One region of the Mesorhizobium sp. WSM4312 genome, then DNA from elsewhere that is predicted to be linked to it. Evidence: riboswitches for the same ligand, from Rfam matches in the RefSeq annotation. Region 1 holds a riboswitch; each other region holds the start of a gene.
The links. Region 1 has a riboswitch for thiamine pyrophosphate ahead of CK228_RS09325 (YkoF family thiamine/hydroxymethylpyrimidine-binding protein). Riboswitches for the same ligand answer to the same signal wherever they lie in the genome.
Positions count from the first base shown of each region.

Region 1 (5,823 bases):
GGATCTGATACGGCGCTATCCCGGCGTCATCTCCACGCGCGTCGGCTATAGTGGCGGCGATGTGGCCAACGCCACCTATCGCAACCACGGCACCCATGCCGAAGCCATCGAGATCAATTTCGATCCGGCAGTGATCAGCTATCGCACGCTGCTGGAGCGCTTTTTCCAGATCCACGACCCGACGACGCGCAACCGCCAGGGCAATGATGTCGGGTTGAGCTACCGTTCGGCGATCTACTATACGAGCGACGAGCAGAAGCGCGTCGCCGAAGATACCATTGCCGATGTCGATGCCTCCGGCCTGTGGCCAGGCAAGGTCGTCACGGAAGTCGCGCCGGCCGGTGCCTTCTGGGATGCCGAGCCCGAGCATCAGGACTATCTGGAGAAATATCCAAACGGCTACACCTGCCACTTCGTCAGGCCGGGCTGGAAGCTGCCGGTTCGCGAGAAGGCCGCATCCTAACGATTGGGCAAACGCATCGTTGGGAATGATATCGAAAAGCCGCTGGATGTCCGGCGGCTTTTTCAGTTTGGGCAATCACTTACTTGCCGCAGTTGTTGTCGTTCACGGTGGGGGCCGTCGCGTTGCCGTTGGCATCGGACTGCGCGCCTTGCGGATTGGTCGGGCAATTGCGATCCGCATCGGAGTTCATGTCGCCCGGCGCGATGGTCGTGCTGTTGGTAATTGCCGGATCGACCGTATCGGGCGAAGCCGGCGTGCTCGGGTCTACAGTCACTGACCGGCCGCTGCCGCCGGACCCATCCATGCCGTTTGCGGTGTTGCTGGTGTAACGCTTTTGGCCCGGTGCGCTGAAAAAACGGCTTTCCCTTCCGTTCGAATGGTGCTTTAACGCGCTCATCCACAGGGGTGCTCCGTACGGTCGGGGCTGAGACGGGGGCGGCAAGCCCACAGACCCTAGAAGCTGATCTGGGTAATACCAGCGGAGCGAGGCGGGCGATGTTTTCAGGCGCACAGATTTCCCTTTATCCCATGGCCGACGATTTCGTCGGTGTCATCTTGGGCGCGCTCGGCGCGCTCGACCCCTACCGGGACAGGCTCCGTATCGAGACCGACGACATCTCGACCTTGCTGGTCGGGCCACCCGAAGTGTTGTTCCCGGCGCTGCGCGACCTGTTCGTGGCGGCGGCGCGGAGCGGCAAGCATTGCGTGCTGTCGGCCGCCATTTCGCGCGGCTGTCCCGGCGAGCCGGACGATCCGATCTGCCGCTCCGACGCGTTTGGCGGGCCTGTCGGGCCGCTCGGGCCGCGCAAGGAAGCCGCCATCACCGCCGTGCGCAATGCTGCTGCCACCGGCCAGCCGGCGGCGGCGCAATTCTCGCTCTATGTGATGGGCACCGGCGACCACATGGATGAGATCTATGGCTGCATCGATTTCCTGAAACAGTCCGGCGTCTACGATCGCTCCAAGAACTTCTGCACCAAACTGCGCGGCGATACCGGCGCGATCTTTTCGGCGCTGAATGAAGCCTTCTGCCGCTTCGGGCCGGGCGCCGGCCACGTAACCCTTGACGTCACGGTTTCCGCCAACAGCCCCACCGCTGTCTGAACAGAACGCGCCTTCGTCGCGCGGCCGTCAAGGTTATCCTCTCTTGGTCTCATCGTCGTCAAGCCGCCCGCGGCAGCTCGCGGGTCTCTTCGCCAAGGCAGCACCGGCCGTGATGTCGGTCGGGTTGCTGCTCGTGGCCTGGGAACTCTACGCAAATTATTCCGGCATCAAACCGACGATCCTGCCGGCGCCGTCGCGCGTCTTCGAACAGGCAATGCTCAATCGCGAGGCGCTGATCGACAACGCCATTCCCACCATCCGCGCCACGCTGATGGGCTTTGCCTGCTCGCTCGGCGCCGCTTTCGCGCTGTCTATGCTGGTCGACTTCTTCCAGCCGCTGCGGCGGGCGCTGTTTCCTGTCTTCATCGTCAGCCAGACCTTGCCGCTGGTGGCCATCGCGCCGCTGGTGGTGTTGTGGTTCGGCTTCGGTTTGACGCCGAAGATCATGCTGGTGGCACTGGTCACCTTCTTCCCGATGCTGGTGGCTCTGGTGCAGGGCTACGAGGCGACCGAGGTGGAGATCGGTCAGATGCTGCGCGCCATGGGGGCAGGGTGCTGGCGTGTCTTCGTGCTGGCGCGGCTGCCTTCGGCACTGCCGTATTTCTTCGCCGGCCTGCGGATATCCATCACCTATGCCGTGGTCGGCGCCATCTTCGCCGAATATGCCGGTGCGGCCAAGGGACTAGGCATCTACATGCTCAACGCCAAGAACAATTTCCGCCCCGATCTGGTGCTGGCCGCGGTCGGCGTCAGTGCCGCACTCACGCTGATCCTGTTTGGGCTGACGGCGCTCTTGCAGCGCCTCGCCATGCCCTGGGAACGGATCGACCGCCAGCCGGCAGGGAAGGGGCCGGGGCGATGAGCCGGCTCGAATTGCGGCATGTGCGCAAGGCGTTTGGGGGCCTCGACGTGCTCGCCGACATTTCGCTCAGCGTCGGTGCCGGCGAATTCGTCTCGATCCTTGGGCCTTCGGGTGCCGGCAAGTCGACGCTGTTCCAGCTTCTGACGGGTGCCGAGCATGGCGAAGGCGAGATGTTGTTCGACGACACGCCGCTCGACGACCATGGCCGGCATTTCGCATTCATGCCGCAGCGCGACGCCCTGATGCCGTGGCGGCGCATCCTCGACAACACGACACTCGGGCTGGAAGTGCAAGGCGTCGGACGCCAGGCGGCGCGGGCGCGGGTCGCGCCGCTGCTTGCCGAGTTCGGGCTCGCCGGCTTCGAGCGGCATTTTCCGGCACAGCTTTCCGGCGGCATGCGCCAGCGCGCGGCGCTTTTGCGCACCGTGGTGCAGGAGCGCGACATGCTTTTGCTCGACGAGCCGTTTGGCGCGCTCGACGCACTGACCCGCGCGGCCATGCAGCGCTGGCTCGAGCAGATGTGGCGGCATCATCGCTGGACGGCGCTGCTGATCACCCACGATGTGCGCGAGGCGGTGTTCCTGTCCGACCGCATCTATGTGCTGTCGGCGCGCCCGGCCCGTGTGTTGCGCGAGATCACGGTGCCCTTGCCGCGTCCGCGCGATCCGACCGGCGCCACCGCGCAACAGGCCGGCGCACTCGAGGCCGAGATCCTCGACATCTTGCTCAACCCCCAACCATCCAAAGGACATGACCATGACTGATCTGACACGCCGGCAGGCTTTGCTGCTCACCCTTGCCAGCGGTCTTCCGCTGATCGCCGGAGCGAGCCGTGTCTTCGCCGCGACGCAAAAAATCACCGTCGCGCTGGACTGGACTGTCAACACCAACCACATCGGGCTGTTCGTCGCCCGCGACAAGGGATTTTACCGCGAGGCCGGCCTCGAGGTCGACATTTTGCCCTACAGTAATACCGGCGCCGGCACGCTCGTCGCCAACCGCGTTGCCGATTTCGGCATCAACGGCACCATCAGCCTGTTCACCCAGAAGACCGCCGGGGCCGACTTGAAGGCCGTCTACGCCGTGGTGCAGTCGGAGACCGGCCGCGTGGTCTTCAATGCGGCGCGCAGCGAGATCAAAAGTCCGAAGGACCTTGACGGCCTGACCTATGGCGGTTTCGGCAGCGCCTGGGAAAACGCACTGATCTCGACCATCATCCGCCACGACGGCGGCAAGGGCAATTTCGAAACGGTGACGCTCGGCACTTCCGCCTATGAAGCGCTGGCCAATGGCTCTGTCGACTTCACGCTCGAGGTCTCGACCTGGGAGGGCGTCGAGGCCGAACTCAAAGGCATCAAGCAGCGCAGCTTCGTCTATGCCGACTACGGCGTGCCCGACGAGCATACGACGCTGATCTCCTCGAGCGAAGCCTATCTCGAAGCAAACCCGGCACTGGCGTCGGCTTTTATTCAGGCAACGCGGCGCGGCTATCAGTTCACCGTCGATCATCCAGCCGAAGCCGCAGCGCTGCTGATCGCCGCCAACAAGGATGCCTTGACCAATCCGGCGTTGATCGAGGCGTCGCTGAAGGCGCTGATCGACGGGCATTATCTGCGCGCGAAGAACGGCGCCATCGGCACGATGGATCCGGCCAAGATGGACGCCATCGGCGACTATCTCTTCAAAGCGGGCATCTTGCGCGACGCTGATGGTAAGATCCTGACGCAGCGCCCTGATTTCACGAAGTATTTCGTAAATCTGAATTTGGGATGAGGCTGGACAAGCATCACCCGGTAGCGGACGGCCTGTTCCGTTAGGTTCGCATGCGGGGGGCGTCCCGCACCCGCATGCTTTCGCAGGAGTTGTCCCGTTTGATGCCGATCCGATCGTCCCGGTTAACCCCCCGGCAATGGTTGCGTGCAATGGTCGCTTCGAGGGATCATCGGGGTGTTTGCGTTGCTCACGTCAAAAAGTGAAGCGTTTTCGCATAATAATGAGGGCGGATTTTTCTCCGCGGCGCGAAAGCGTGACATACTGGTCGATCTGCGCGAAGGCTTTTTTCGCCTCTGTGCCCTGGCCTGCGCGGGGCTGTTCGTCTATCGCGGCATGTCCCAGCTCGTGGAGGACCCGACCCGGATCAACGCCGCGCTGGTGGCGATTTCCGAGATCCTCACTTTCACCTGGCTGCTTCTGTCGCGGCGTCCGGTGACGCGTGACTGGAATCCGCTTACGGTCGTCGTCTCCGTGACCGCCAGTTTCGGTGTCGCGTTGATCAGCCTCCAGCCTGGCATAGCGCTTGTTCCGGTCTATTTCGCCGCGCCGCTGCAGTTTGTTGCGCTGTTGTTCGTCATCTGGGGCAAGATATCGCTTGGCCGTTCCTTTGCCATCCTGCCTGGCAATCGCGGCGTGATGACCGGCGGCGCCTACCGGATTGTGCGGCACCCGATCTATGCCGGCTACCTCGCCGGCCATGTGCTTTATCTGCTGTCGGCCTTTTCCTTCCACAACCTCGCTGTCTATGCGGTAATCACCTACATGCAGCTGTATCGCATCCTGCGCGAGGAGGCCCTTTTGGCCGCCGAACCGGAGTATCGCGCTTACATGGAACGTGTGCGCTACAGGCTGTTCTACCGCCTGTTTTGAGGGCAGGATTGTCGATTGAAGAGGCTGGGGTCCGCGATCGGCCGGTCGCCATACCGGTCCGCGCGTCGGCATTGGTGGCGGAACCAATCCAAGCAATCCGTCCAGCCCGAGCAATCCCTCGTACGCGAGCAATCCCAATCATCCGAGCCTGCCGGGTGTCGTAGCCCAGATGTCCAACAGCCAGGTGGCGCGTATGAAGAAGCGCTGCGTCGACGTGCTCAGCAGCGAGGGCAGTTATGATCGCGACCTGCGTCAGCTCTGCCTGTTGATCGCCCGCCGCTGAAGCCAGGGGCGCCAGGAATGGACGTGCGCAATCGGCGTGAACCTTTTTGACGGTCTGACCTCCGGCCGTTCGGAAGCCCGTCTCTCGGGCGGGCTTCCGCGTGTCTGGCGCTGTCAATTCCTACCCTGTATCTATCGGGATATCGGATCCTTCCTTCGCCGGCGAACATTAGGGGCGGAACGGTAAGGCGGCTCGAACGTTCTCATTTTCGAAACACTGCAAATGACGGTGTTCGAAACCGGCGCACCAGCGCCCACGGGAGCGGGAACCATGACCTTAGGCACGATACTCATCATCCTTCTTGTCCTCGCGCTGCTTGGCGGCTTTAGCGGGCTCGGCGGCGGGCCGTTCTATGGAACCGGCTACTATGGCGGCGGCGGGCTCGGGCTTGTGCTGCTGATCATCATCATCCTCGTCGTACTAGGGCGCATCTAGCTGCCTGCAAGCCGCCGGGATGATCGAAATCTC
Region 1 covers NZ_NSFU01000005.1:85,568-91,390, forward strand. The annotation lists gene msrA (peptide-methionine (S)-S-oxide reductase MsrA) at 1-463, shown strand, start outside; gene CK228_RS09320 (hypothetical protein) at 543-860, opposite strand; TPP riboswitch at 855-968, shown strand; gene CK228_RS09325 (YkoF family thiamine/hydroxymethylpyrimidine-binding protein) at 959-1,567, shown strand; gene CK228_RS09330 (ABC transporter permease) at 1,611-2,429, shown strand; gene CK228_RS09335 (ABC transporter ATP-binding protein) at 2,426-3,193, shown strand; gene CK228_RS09340 (ABC transporter substrate-binding protein) at 3,186-4,202, shown strand; gene CK228_RS09345 (isoprenylcysteine carboxylmethyltransferase family protein) at 4,377-5,072, shown strand; gene CK228_RS09355 (DUF3309 family protein) at 5,626-5,790, shown strand.

Region 2 (5,823 bases), on a different contig from region 1:
GTCGAGCGGCCATTTGGCGCCGGTGACGGTCAGGCCGACAAGCTCGGAAAAGCCGAGGATCGAAAACAGCGTGCCGTCGGCATAGTCGAAGCCAGCCGTTCCCAACGCCAAGGGTACGCCTTCCTGCGCGCCGCTGGTCAACAGCACCTCCGTTCCGGCCTCGGCCAGGCGCAGGGCGAGCGCCAGATGCAGGAAAGCGTGGTCGGCGCGCTTGCCGCCGAACGCGCCCGCCAGCACCAGGCTGGTCGCGCCGCGCTCGCGTGCGGCGGCGATGGCCAGTTCGCCGTCGGTCTTGTCCTTCTCCGCCGGAAAGGTCCGGCGCGGCACGGCGGCGAGATCGTCAGGCAGGTCGGCCGGCACGGAATCGAAATCGCCCACCCACAATTCAGGCACAAGACCCAGAAGCCGCGCATGGCCGATGCCGGCGTCGGCGGCGATGACGCGCGAGCCTCCGACCTGGCGGTCGAGCCGGGGCGTGCGGATGAGATCGCCGCCAAGCAGAATGGTGAATGTGCTCATATCTGGTGGCCTGTACCAGCCCGGCAGCGGAAACGGAAGGCCGGCAAACTGCCACTTGCGCGGTTCCCCGACCCGGCCTATGTGTCAAAACGCTCTAACGGGGTGCCGGACGCGATCTTCGCGGACCGGCTGAGAGGCAGTCTCGCCAACCCGCTGAACCTGATCCGGTTTGTACCGGCGGAGGGATTAGACGTCTCGGACAGTCCGACGCCTCAATTCCTTTCAATTCGAACGAAGGAGGCGCCGATGCGCACGCTTTTATACGCTCTTGTCTCGACCATGGTCGTGGCGCTGTCCGGGCCGGCCTTGGCCAAGGACAAGCTCACCGTCTACACCTATGAGAGCTTCACCGCCGACTGGGGTCCAGGCCCGGTGGTGAAGAAGGAATTCGAGGCCGAATGCGGCTGCGACGTCGAGTTCGTCTCGGTCGCCGATGGTGTGGCCCTGCTCAACCGCGTCAAGCTCGAAGGCGCGTCGACCAAGGCCGATATCGTGCTCGGCCTCGACACCAATCTCACCGCCGATGCCAAGGCCAGCGGGTTGTTTGCCCCGCATGGCGCGGTCTCCGATGTCAACGTGCCGGGTGGCTGGAGCGACGATACTTTTGTTCCCTTCGACTACGGCTACTTCGCCGTCGTCTATGACACCGAAAAACTGAAAACGCCGCCGAAGAGCCTGAAGGAACTGGTCGAAGGCAGTGCCGACGACAAGATCGTCATCCAGGATCCGCGCACCTCGACGCCGGGTCTCGGCCTGCTGTTGTGGGTGAAGTCGGTCTATGGCGACAAGGCGTCGGAAGCCTGGGCCAAGCTCAAGACGAAGGTGCTGACCGTGACGCCGGGCTGGAGCGAGGCCTATGGCCTGTTCACCAAGGGCGAGGCGCCGATGGTGCTGTCCTACACGACCTCGCCGGCCTATCACATGGTCGCCGAGAACACGCAGCGCTACCAGGCCGCTTCTTTCGAGGAAGGCGAATATCTGCAGATCGAGGTCGCCGGCATCACCACGACCGGAGCCAAGAACCCGCTGGCTGCAAAATTCATCGCCTTCATGACCGGGCCGAAATTCCAGGATGCCATTCCCGAGACCAACTGGATGTTCCCGGCAGGCAAGACTGACAAGCCGCTCAACCCGGCCTTCGACAAACTGGTCAAGCCGGCCAAGACCCTGCTGTTCAGCCCCGAGGAGGTTGCCGCCAACCGCAAGGCCTGGGTGGATGAATGGCTGGCGGTGATGAGCAAATAGTTTGGCCATATGATCGAAAGATGAGTGCTCTACGGCGCCCCCCTCTGTCCTGCCGGACATCTCCCCCACAAGGGGGGAGATCGAATGCTATCGGTGATTTCGCCAATCGCCGACGCTATAGGTATGAGCGAGGCGCTGAAACAGCCAATCTCCCCCCTTGTGGGGGAGATGTCCGGCAGGACAGAGGGGGGCGCCAAGGAACGCAACCTTCTATAAGTGTCGCTATGCGGAGACTGGCGGTCGATCGTGCAACGCGCTGATCCCCGCGCCAGCGCTGGCATCATTGCGCTCGGCGCGATCACGCTGCTGATCGGCGGCGCGTTTGCTGGGCTGCTTGTCGAAGGCGCTCACGATTTCTCGGGCGCTTGGGCGGCCTTCGATCCCTATCTGCTGCGCGTTGTGCGCTTCACGCTCTGGCAGGCCACCCTCTCGACCCTGCTTTCGGTTATCCCGGCGCTGGTGGTGGCGCGCGCCCTGTCGCGGCATCCGCGTTTCCTCGGCCGCGCCTTCATCCTGCAGCTCTTCGCCGTGCCGCTGGCACTGCCGGCGATCGTCGCGGCGCTCGGCATACTGGCGCTGTACGGCCGTGCCGGCTATTTCGCCGGCCTGTTCAGCGCCGTCGGCGGCCAGCGTTGGCCAGGGATCTATGGCTTGTCCGGCATTCTCGTGGCCCACGTCTTCTTCAATCTGCCGTTGGCGACCCGCCTGTTCCTCGAGGCGCTGCAGACGATTCCCGCCGACCAGTGGCGGCTGGCAAGCCAGCTCGGCATGGCGGCGCGGCCGGCCTTCCGGCTGATCGAATGGCCGACGCTGCGCGCCGCTCTGCCGGGTGTCGCCGGGCTGGTCTTCATGCTCTGCATCACCTCCTTCACCATCGTGTTGACGCTCGGCGGCGGCCCGGCCGCGACGACGCTGGAGGTCGGCATCTACCAGGCACTGCGCTTCGATTTCGACCCGGCGCGGGCGGTCGCCCTGACATTGCTGCAGATCGCGCTGACCTTTGTCATGGTGCTGGCATTGACGCGGCTTGGCGCCAATGTCGTCGGCGACACCAACCTGCCGGTGGCGCCGCGCCGTTATCTCTCCGTCAATACGACGGAGGCGTCACTCAACGCCGTGCTCATCGTGCTGGCGCTGCTGTTCGTTGTCGGACCGATGGCCGCGACCGTCTCGGCAGGCTTGGGCGCCGATCTCGGCCGGCTCGCCGGCGAGGCCACAGTCCGGCAGGCGACGCTGACCAGTGTGGTGCTGGCTTTCCTGTCGGCGCTGCTTTCGGTGATGCTGTCGCTGGCGCTGACCATGGCGCGGCGGGCACTCGCGTTGAACCGCCGCTCCAGTCCAGGAACACTGCTCGAACATGCCACGGATACCGGCGCCGGTTTTGTGCTGGTCGTGCCGCCGATCGTCATCGGAGCCGGCTGGTTCCTCCTGCTGCGCCATGCCGGCGATGTCTTTGCCATCGCCCCGGTCATGGTCGTCACCGTCAACGCGGTCATGGCTATGCCTTTCGCGCTGCGGGCCGTCCGTCCCGCCTATGACGCGGCGAGCGAGCGCCACGAACGGCTCTGCGCGCAGCTCGGCATTTCCGGCTGGGCGAGGCTGCGGCTGGTCGACTGGCCGTCATTGCGGCGGCCGCTCGCCACTGCCTTCGCCTTCGCCATGGCGCTGTCGCTCGGCGATCTCGGCGTCATCGCACTGTTCGGCAGTGATTCCGTGCAGACCTTGCCTTACCTTCTCCTGGCGCGCATGGGCAGCTACCGCACGCAGGACGCCGCCGGCCTGGCGCTGTTGCTTGGCCTCGTTTGCCTCGCCCTGGTGCTGGCGGCGGACTGGCTGGGAAGAGACAAGGTCTGCAATGTCTGACGGGGCGATGAGAGGGAAGGGTGTTCCGGTGCGGCTGGACAAGGTCTCGTTCAGCTATGGCGAGGTGCCGCTCACCTTCGATGTCGCCTTCGCGGCGGCGGAAATCACCGCCATCATGGGGCCGAGCGGTTCGGGCAAGTCGACCCTGCTCAACCTCGTCGCCGGCTTCGAGACGCCGCGGTCAGGCCGTGTGGTGATCGGCGGTGTCGATGTCGGCGCCGATCCTCCGGCTGCGCGGCCGGTGTCGATGGTGTTTCAGGAAAACAACCTTTTTGCGCATCTCTCCGTCGAGCAGAATGTCGGGCTCGGCCGCTCGCCATCGCTGCGGCTGACCGAAGCCGATCGAACCGCCATTGCCGAGGCATTGGAACGCACAGGCCTTGGCGGCAAGGACAAGCGGCTGCCGCGCGAACTCTCCGGCGGCGAGCGCCAGCGCGTCGCCCTGGCGCGCGTGCTGGTGCGCGATCGCCCGGTGCTGCTGCTCGACGAGCCCTTCGCTTCGCTCGGGCCCGCCTTGCGTGACGATATGCTCGACCTGGTTGCCGGTGTGCATGCGGAGCGCTGCATGACGGTGCTGTTCGTCACGCACCAGCCACAGGACGCCCGCCGCATCGGCCAGAATGTGGTGTTTCTGGACGATGGCGCCGTTGCCGCCACCGGCAGCGCGGACGATTTCTTTGCCGGGGCTGGTCCGGAGGCGTTCCGGCGCTATATCGGTGCAGGTGCCGGCAATGCCGTATCACGAGATATTGCCCGGAAGCGGACATAATTTACGGTCAAACCGGTATCAGGCGAAGGGGCGCTTGCTTGCCTTGGCAGAAGTAGTGTGGCTAGGTCCGCCCTACTGGTCCGGCACAGGCCGTGATTTGCCTACTGCATCCGCCGCGCGCCCCAGGGGACGCGCATCGGGTGCCGTAGAAATTTGTATTTGCGCATGACAGGTTCCGAAGATCGCTCCCGATTTTCTTGGTCATGCGCCGGGACCTGAAAGGAAGCCGCTCTGGCGATCGGCGTCGACAAGCTACGAATGAACCCGCTAGCGCGCTTTCTGGCGCTGGCCGGCTTTGCCGTGGCGCTCGCAAGCTGCCAGATGTTCACGCCTCCGGAAGTCCAGGAATCCGGCTTCCAGCCGTCCGACAAGCCGATCACGGTCGACAATGTCAGTGCCAACAACAAGCTCGCCGAACTGGCCAAGGCGCAGCATCCGCGCATCCTGGCGACCTATGGCGGCGAATATTCCGATCCCAAGCTCGAGCGCATGGTCGCCAAGGTCGTCGGCAATCTGACCGTTGTGTCGGCGAACCCGACCCAGACCTACCGCATCACCATCCTCAATTCGCCCAACGTCAACGCCTTCGCGCTGCCGGGCGGCTATCTCTACATCACGCGCGGTCTGCTGGCGCTGGCCAATGATTCGTCCGAACTCGCCGCCGTCATCGCGCATGAGATGGGCCACGTCACCGCCAATCACGGCCTGCAGCGTCAGCAGCTGGAGGCCGAGGAAGGCCTGGCGACCAAAGTGGTTTCCGATGTGCTCGGCGACAGCCCGACCGCCAAGGCGGCTTTGATCCGCGGCAAGCTCCGGCTGGCGCAGTTCTCGCGCAACCAGGAGCTCGAGGCCGACGCCATCGGCATCAAGTCGATCGGCGAAGCTGGCTACGACCCCTATGCCGCCGGCCGCTTCCTGCAGTCGATGTCGGCCTATACCGATTTCCGCTCGATCAGCGGCGCCACCGACGCCAGCCTCGACTTCCTGGCGACGCACCCCAACACGCCGCAGCGCATCGACCTGGCGCAGCGCCATGCCCGCCAGTTCGGCGCGCCCGGCGTCGGCACCCGCGACCGCGATTCCTTCCTCGCCGGCATAGACGGCCTGCTCTATGGCGACACGCCGGAAGAAGGCTATGTGCGTGGCGAGACCTTCCTGCATCCGGGTCTCGGCGTGTCGTTCACGGTGCCGGACGGTTTCATCATCGACAATTCGGCGGCGGCGGTGACGGCGACCGGGCCGGGCGACATTGCGATCCGCTTCGACGGGGTTTCGATCGACAAGAACCGCGCCCTGACCGACTACATCAGAAGCGGCTGGGTGGCCGGTCTCGATGACAGCAGCGTCAAGCAGGAAACCATCAACGGCAACGAGGCCGCGACCGCGCATGCCAGTGCTGAAGGCTGGCAGTTCGACATCGCGGTGAT
Region 2 covers NZ_NSFU01000006.1:345,074-350,896, reverse strand. The annotation lists gene CK228_RS12475 (thiamine diphosphokinase) at 1-519, opposite strand, end outside; TPP riboswitch at 608-722, shown strand; gene thiB (thiamine ABC transporter substrate binding subunit) at 766-1,764, shown strand; gene thiP (thiamine/thiamine pyrophosphate ABC transporter permease) at 2,011-3,627, shown strand; gene thiQ (thiamine ABC transporter ATP-binding protein) at 3,620-4,396, shown strand; gene CK228_RS12455 (M48 family metalloprotease) at 4,655-5,823, shown strand, end outside.
Region 2: linked by a shared signal. The riboswitch ahead of thiB (thiamine ABC transporter substrate binding subunit) and the one ahead of CK228_RS09325 (YkoF family thiamine/hydroxymethylpyrimidine-binding protein) in region 1 are both predicted to bind thiamine pyrophosphate.

Region 3 (5,823 bases), on a different contig from region 1:
CGATCTCGGCCTCACCAAAGGCCGGATGGAGGGCATGGGCGGCGCCCAGCAGCTCCATCATGGAACGCGCCGTCACCGGTCCGGCGCTCTGGCTTTCAATCATCGTCGCTCCGATCATGAAACGGTGATCGGTGCGCGGCACGGCATAAAGCGGAAAGCGTGGATGAAGCAAACGGACCGGCCGCGACAGCGAGACATCAGGCGTGCGAAGGATCAGCATTTCGCCGCGAACACCGCGCAGCCTGTCATCGGCCGCTGCCATTCCCATGCAGTCTATCTGACGGGCGAATCCCGAAACAGGCCGGGCGTCGCAGCCGAAGTGGAATTTGACACCCATGGTCGCAAGCTTGTCATGAAGTGCCGCCATCGCCGGGCGTGGGTCGAGGTGAGCCTCGTCGGGGAAGAGCAATCCACGCCGGAAGCGGCCGGCGAGGTCGGGTTCCAGGAGCGCAATTTCGTTTTCATCGACGCGCCGATGCCCTGACGTGCGACTGGCGAACCGGTCAAGCTCACCGGCATCACGCGGCGCGGCCACGACCAATGTCCCGGCCCGTGTCACCTGACCCGACAGCACCGCATCCCACCAGTCGGCAGCATCGCGTCCGAGATCCAGCACCGGCTGCTCCGCGCTTTCGCGCTCGCACCATGGCGCCAGCATGCCGCCGGCGAACCACGACGCGTTGCCACCAAGGCCATGCCGCATCTCGGCGACGGTGACCGTCGCGCCGCGGGCGGCGAGTTCGAAAGCGACGGTGAGGCCGGCAACGCCGGCCCCTTTGACGAGCACCCTCATGATGGTTTGGGAGCCTCTGGCACGACCGGTACGCCAGTCTCGTCCGCCTGCATGTAGAGATCGCCGCCCTCCCGGTATTTTGCCGCCATTGCCGCCATGCCTTCCTTCTGGGCCTCGGCACGGATGTCGTGGGAAATGCGCATGGAGCAGAATTTCGGCCCGCACATCGAACAAAAATGTGCCAGCTTGTGCGCCTCCTTGGGCAAGGTCTGGTCGTGGAAGGACCGTGCGGTTTCGGGGTCGAGCGACAGGTTGAACTGGTCCTCCCAGCGGAACTCGAAGCGCGCGCGCGAAAGGGCATCATCCCTGGTTTTCGCTGCCGGATGGCCCTTCGCCAGATCGGCTGCATGGGCGGCTATCTTGTAGGTGATCACGCCAATCTTGACGTCGTTGCGGTCGGGAAGGCCGAGATGCTCTTTCGGCGTGACGTAGCAAAGCATTGCGGTGCCGAACCAGCCTATCATGGCGGCACCTATCCCTGAGGTGATGTGGTCATAGCCCGGCGCGATGTCGGTCGTCAGCGGCCCCAACGTGTAGAACGGCGCCTCACCGCACACTGCGAGCTGCTTGTCCATGTTCTGCTTGATCTTGTGCATGGGGACATGGCCCGGGCCTTCGATCATCACCTGGCAGTCCTTTGCCCAGGCAATCTTGGTGAGTTCTCCAAGTGTTTCCAGTTCGGCGAATTGCGCCGCGTCGTTCGCATCGGCGATTGAACCGGGACGAAGGCCGTCGCCGAGCGAGAAGGAGACGTCATAGGCTCTGGCGATGTCGCAGATCTCCTCGAAATGCTCGTAGAGGAAGCTCTCCCGGTGATGGTGCAGGCACCATTTGGCCATGATCGAGCCGCCGCGCGAGACGATGCCCGTGACCCGGTCGACGGTCAGCGGGATGTAGTGCAGCCGCACGCCGGCGTGGATGGTGAAATAGTCGACGCCTTGCTCGGCCTGCTCGATCAGCGTGTCGCGGTAGACCTCCCAGTTCAGATCCTCGGCGATGCCGTTGACCTTTTCCAGCGCCTGATAGAGCGGCACCGTACCGATCGGCACCGGCGCATTGCGCACGATCCAGTCGCGGATGTTGTGGATGTTGCGGCCGGTCGACAGGTCCATCACCGTGTCCGCGCCCCAGCGGATAGCCCAGACCATTTTTTCGACCTCTTCGGCCATCGACGATGTGACAGCCGAGTTACCGATGTTGGCGTTGATCTTGACCAGAAAATTGCGACCGATGATCATCGGCTCGCTCTCGGGATGATTGATGTTGGCGGGAATGATTGCGCGCCCGCGCGCCACCTCGTCGCGCACGAATTCGGGTGTGACGAAATCTGGGATCGCCGCGCCGAAGGCTTCGCCGTCGCGTTGCAGCTTGCCGCGCATCACCTCGCGGCCGAGATTCTCGCGGATGGCTACGAACTCCATTTCTGGCGTGATGATGCCGGCGCGCGCATAGGCAAGTTGGGTCACCGCCTTGCCCTGCTTGGCCTTGAGCGGCCGATTGCGTATCGGAAATTCCGGTGTCAGGCGCTCGCCGGTGGCGAATCCATTGTCTTCCGGCCGGACGTGGCGGCCGTCATAGGCTTCGACATCGCCACGCGCCGTGACCCATTCGTGGCGAAGCCGGGCAAGGCCTTTTTCGATGCTGGTTTCGACTGATGGATCGGTGTAGGGGCCGGACGGATCGTAGACGGTGACGGGCGGTTCGCCGGCCGTCGGATGGACGGAAATCTCGCGCATCGGCACCCTGATCTGCGGGTAGAGGACGCCGGGCTTGTGGATTTTCCGCGAGGCGGGCAGTGGTCCCGTCGATACGGCGGGGGTGAGGGCATTCATCGTGAGGCTCCTTTGCTCATGCATTGGAGACCCAGTTCTGTGCCGGAAGGATGAAAAGACGCTTCTGTAGACCTGCTGCAACAGGACCTCGGGCGTAAACTCCCGCAAAGCGCTTGCACCGTCCCTACGCCAGTATGAACTGGATCAGGTTCAACGGGTCACTGCGCCGCGAAAGCCAGCAGTATCTCAGCCCCTTGCCGGGACTCCCCTGGTGAATGCCTTAGGTTGAACGGGCTGACGCTATCTTGTCAAGCGCATTCGGGCGCCTTCGGCCGGTGGCGACGACCGGCGGCCAGCCGGGCGGAGAGCTCGCGCATGCATCGGGGACAAGTCACGCCCCGTAGACCGGGGCTGAATGGCCAAAGCCTCATTCGCTTCGTGAAGGATGGAGAAACTGTATTGGCCATGTGCGCGTATCGACCAAGTAGCTCAGGCGGTCACGGATGTGGTTATTCTGGTCGAAGGTGACGAACGGCCTTGGGGGTCACCTCCTTTAGGATTCAGAGGTTGGAAGACGGCTTCTCGCGATCACGGCCATCAGGAAATACCTGTCTTCGGCTCAACCTCGACATGGCGTCCGATCGACCGCAGATATACAGCTATCTCGTTCATGAGATGATCGCGTTCGCCGTAGATTTCAGCAATCCTACGCAGCTGTGGCTCGACGGCCCTCCGTTGCGCTGGCGTGAAATCAGCATCGCCAAAGACGTATCCCAAGTTGCCAATCGCGCAAATTTTGCAGCCGGCGTCCACAACTGCTTGTACGAATGCCGGAATGTCTTTTTCTTGCATGGTCTTCATGTCGAACCTCTCGTGAATGGCGTGCTTGCGCCCCAATCTGCCTTTTCAGCGTGTCCTCTGGGCGGCGCAAGCCCTGAGCGTGACTGTGCACGGGCAACCTCGACTATCCCATCTGCCACGCTCTTTAGAATCGGTGGGGTCTGGTGATCGCAGGCTGGGCCACTCAAAAGCCTGCAAGAAGAAAGTCATGGCGACCATTGCTCAAGATCGCAAGGGTGCGTGCAAGACCTTCCGTTGGCAGTCATGCACGCTCGCTCAGAGATAGTCCGGCCGCGGAAATTCTCCCTTATTCGTAAGAAAGCTCATTGAGCAACTGGGCATTGAGCAACTGGGTCTCACGTCACGGGTCTCGTGTGCTTCACAGCCGAAAAATAGCCGCCGTGGCAATTCTCGAAAAGTGCAGGCTACCTCGTTAAGGACACTGCGGATGATCGTTCGCGCTTGGCAAAAGCGAACGGATTAGTCTATGGCTCTCGGCAGGGGGGCGAGTTATGCGGCGGGTGCGAATCCTTCAAGTAGGCGATATTCACTATCCGGACTGGCATCCTTCCTCTAGCAACATCGATGCCAAGGATAGCAAGTTCGCTCCGAAAATAACGCAGAAGCTACGCGCGTCTTCGCTGCGTGCCGTCTTGACGAAACTTCGGCGGCTGACGACTTCGAAGCCCTTGGATTCGATCGCCTTCATGGGGGATTTCACGAGCCGTGGCGACAAGACCTTCATTGCTTCGGCATTCCAGCATTTCACGTTGCTCTGCCGCGCACAGGGACGCAGTTCAAAGGCGCTTCCGTTGATATTCGTACCGGGAAATCACGATGTGAACCGTGATGACGCGCGCGAACTTGGACCGACTGAGAAATTCAGCGAAATGGCGAGTTTAGCCGCCCGCTTGGGTTGGCAGACCGTTCCCGTGGACCAACCCGTGCACTTCAGACTTCCGACAGGATCCGCAGGCGCAAACTTCATCCTCGTCAACACAGCGATAGGCAGTTGGGAGCTTCAAAACCTTCCCGCGTTCCTTCGTGATCGTCTCGAGGCACTCAGTCCTTCTACAGAGCCTCTAGATCTCGGCTCGCCGGACATCTCGGGACATTCGCCCGCGACACCTCCCAGCGATCCAGACAAGGAGGCGTCCGACGACGAGTATTACGGTCAGATGGACACGCCATACATCTCGCGTGAGATGCTTGCAGGCCTACAGGAATTGCTCCAGCAGCCCGACATGCGTTACGGCATCATAATCGGCCATCACAATCTGCTGCCACAAAAGACTCCGCGCATTACGCCATACGCGGAGATGCTCAACAGCGGATTTGTCAGAACTCAGCTGCTGCAGGGCAACAAGCCTATCGTCTACCTGCATGGACACATACATGCTGATCCGGTCGAGATCGTCAACGATCCAAGGTTTCCGGACGGCAAATTGATCTGCATCTCAGCACCAGAGATACAGTCAGGTTTCAATGAGCTCGTCTTCTTCACGACCGATCAGGGAGAGCTCGTCGGCATCCGACTTATACCCTACCGCACCAATGTCGCCGACGGGACGGTCATGGAAGGCGAACATTGCTTTATTTCGACCATGTCCAACGGCAAGGCCTTTCTGAACAACGACACGTTTGACCTGCTGCGCCGACTGCGCGACCATGCCACCAGGCGCGGGAATGGGTTACTCTTCTGGGACGAGATCACTGAGATTGCTGCCTCCGCCGAGCTCGGGCTAGATCTGGAAGACTCTCTTCTGATGCTCCAAGCGGCGCGCTTCATCGAGATAGACGGCCTCACCAAGGCAAACTCGGCTTGGCGCATTAAGGTAAGGGACGAATAGCGATGGAGAATCCGTTCGGCCCCAACAGGATCGAGTACGAAAGCCGCCCGATACTGTGGTTCAGTCAGAAGTCGGCGTTGATTTCTGCCGCCGCCAAGCCGGTCTTCGTCGCAGGGACGAGAGGCAGCGGCAAGACCAGCATTCTTCGCTCGCTTTCCACAGTCCATATTCTTGAAGACAAAAGTCTCTCGGACCAAGTCGGCAAGCTCGCTTGGTATGGCGTCTTCTTCCAGCTCAATGAGACATTCTCGCCCCTAATCGACAACGCCGTTCTGAACCTCATTCCGGAGCGGATACGCTTCGACACGGCCGCCGTGATCCCGCGGCAATTCGTAATCTTCTCTCACTATCTGGAGCTGAAGATAGTCGAACGCCTGCTCGAGAGCATCGGCCAGCTCAGACGCGACGGCCACTTGAAATACCGGGCCTCCGAAGATAGGGACGTCGCCCTGGCACTGCATCGCGAAGTGCTGCACTTCATACCCCAACCTGCCCGTCTCGACTTCTTCAGCATCGATGAGCTGCGGGGTGGGATAACCCGGTACGTCGACGAATGCTTCAACGCGTT
Region 3 covers NZ_NSFU01000036.1:27,994-33,816, forward strand. The annotation lists gene thiO (glycine oxidase ThiO) at 1-793, opposite strand, end outside; gene thiC (phosphomethylpyrimidine synthase ThiC) at 790-2,625, opposite strand; TPP riboswitch at 2,729-2,845, opposite strand; gene CK228_RS33565 (hypothetical protein) at 3,163-3,426, opposite strand; gene CK228_RS33570 (metallophosphoesterase) at 3,918-5,255, shown strand; gene CK228_RS33575 (hypothetical protein) at 5,258-5,823, shown strand, end outside.
Region 3: linked by a shared signal. The riboswitch ahead of thiC (phosphomethylpyrimidine synthase ThiC) and the one ahead of CK228_RS09325 (YkoF family thiamine/hydroxymethylpyrimidine-binding protein) in region 1 are both predicted to bind thiamine pyrophosphate.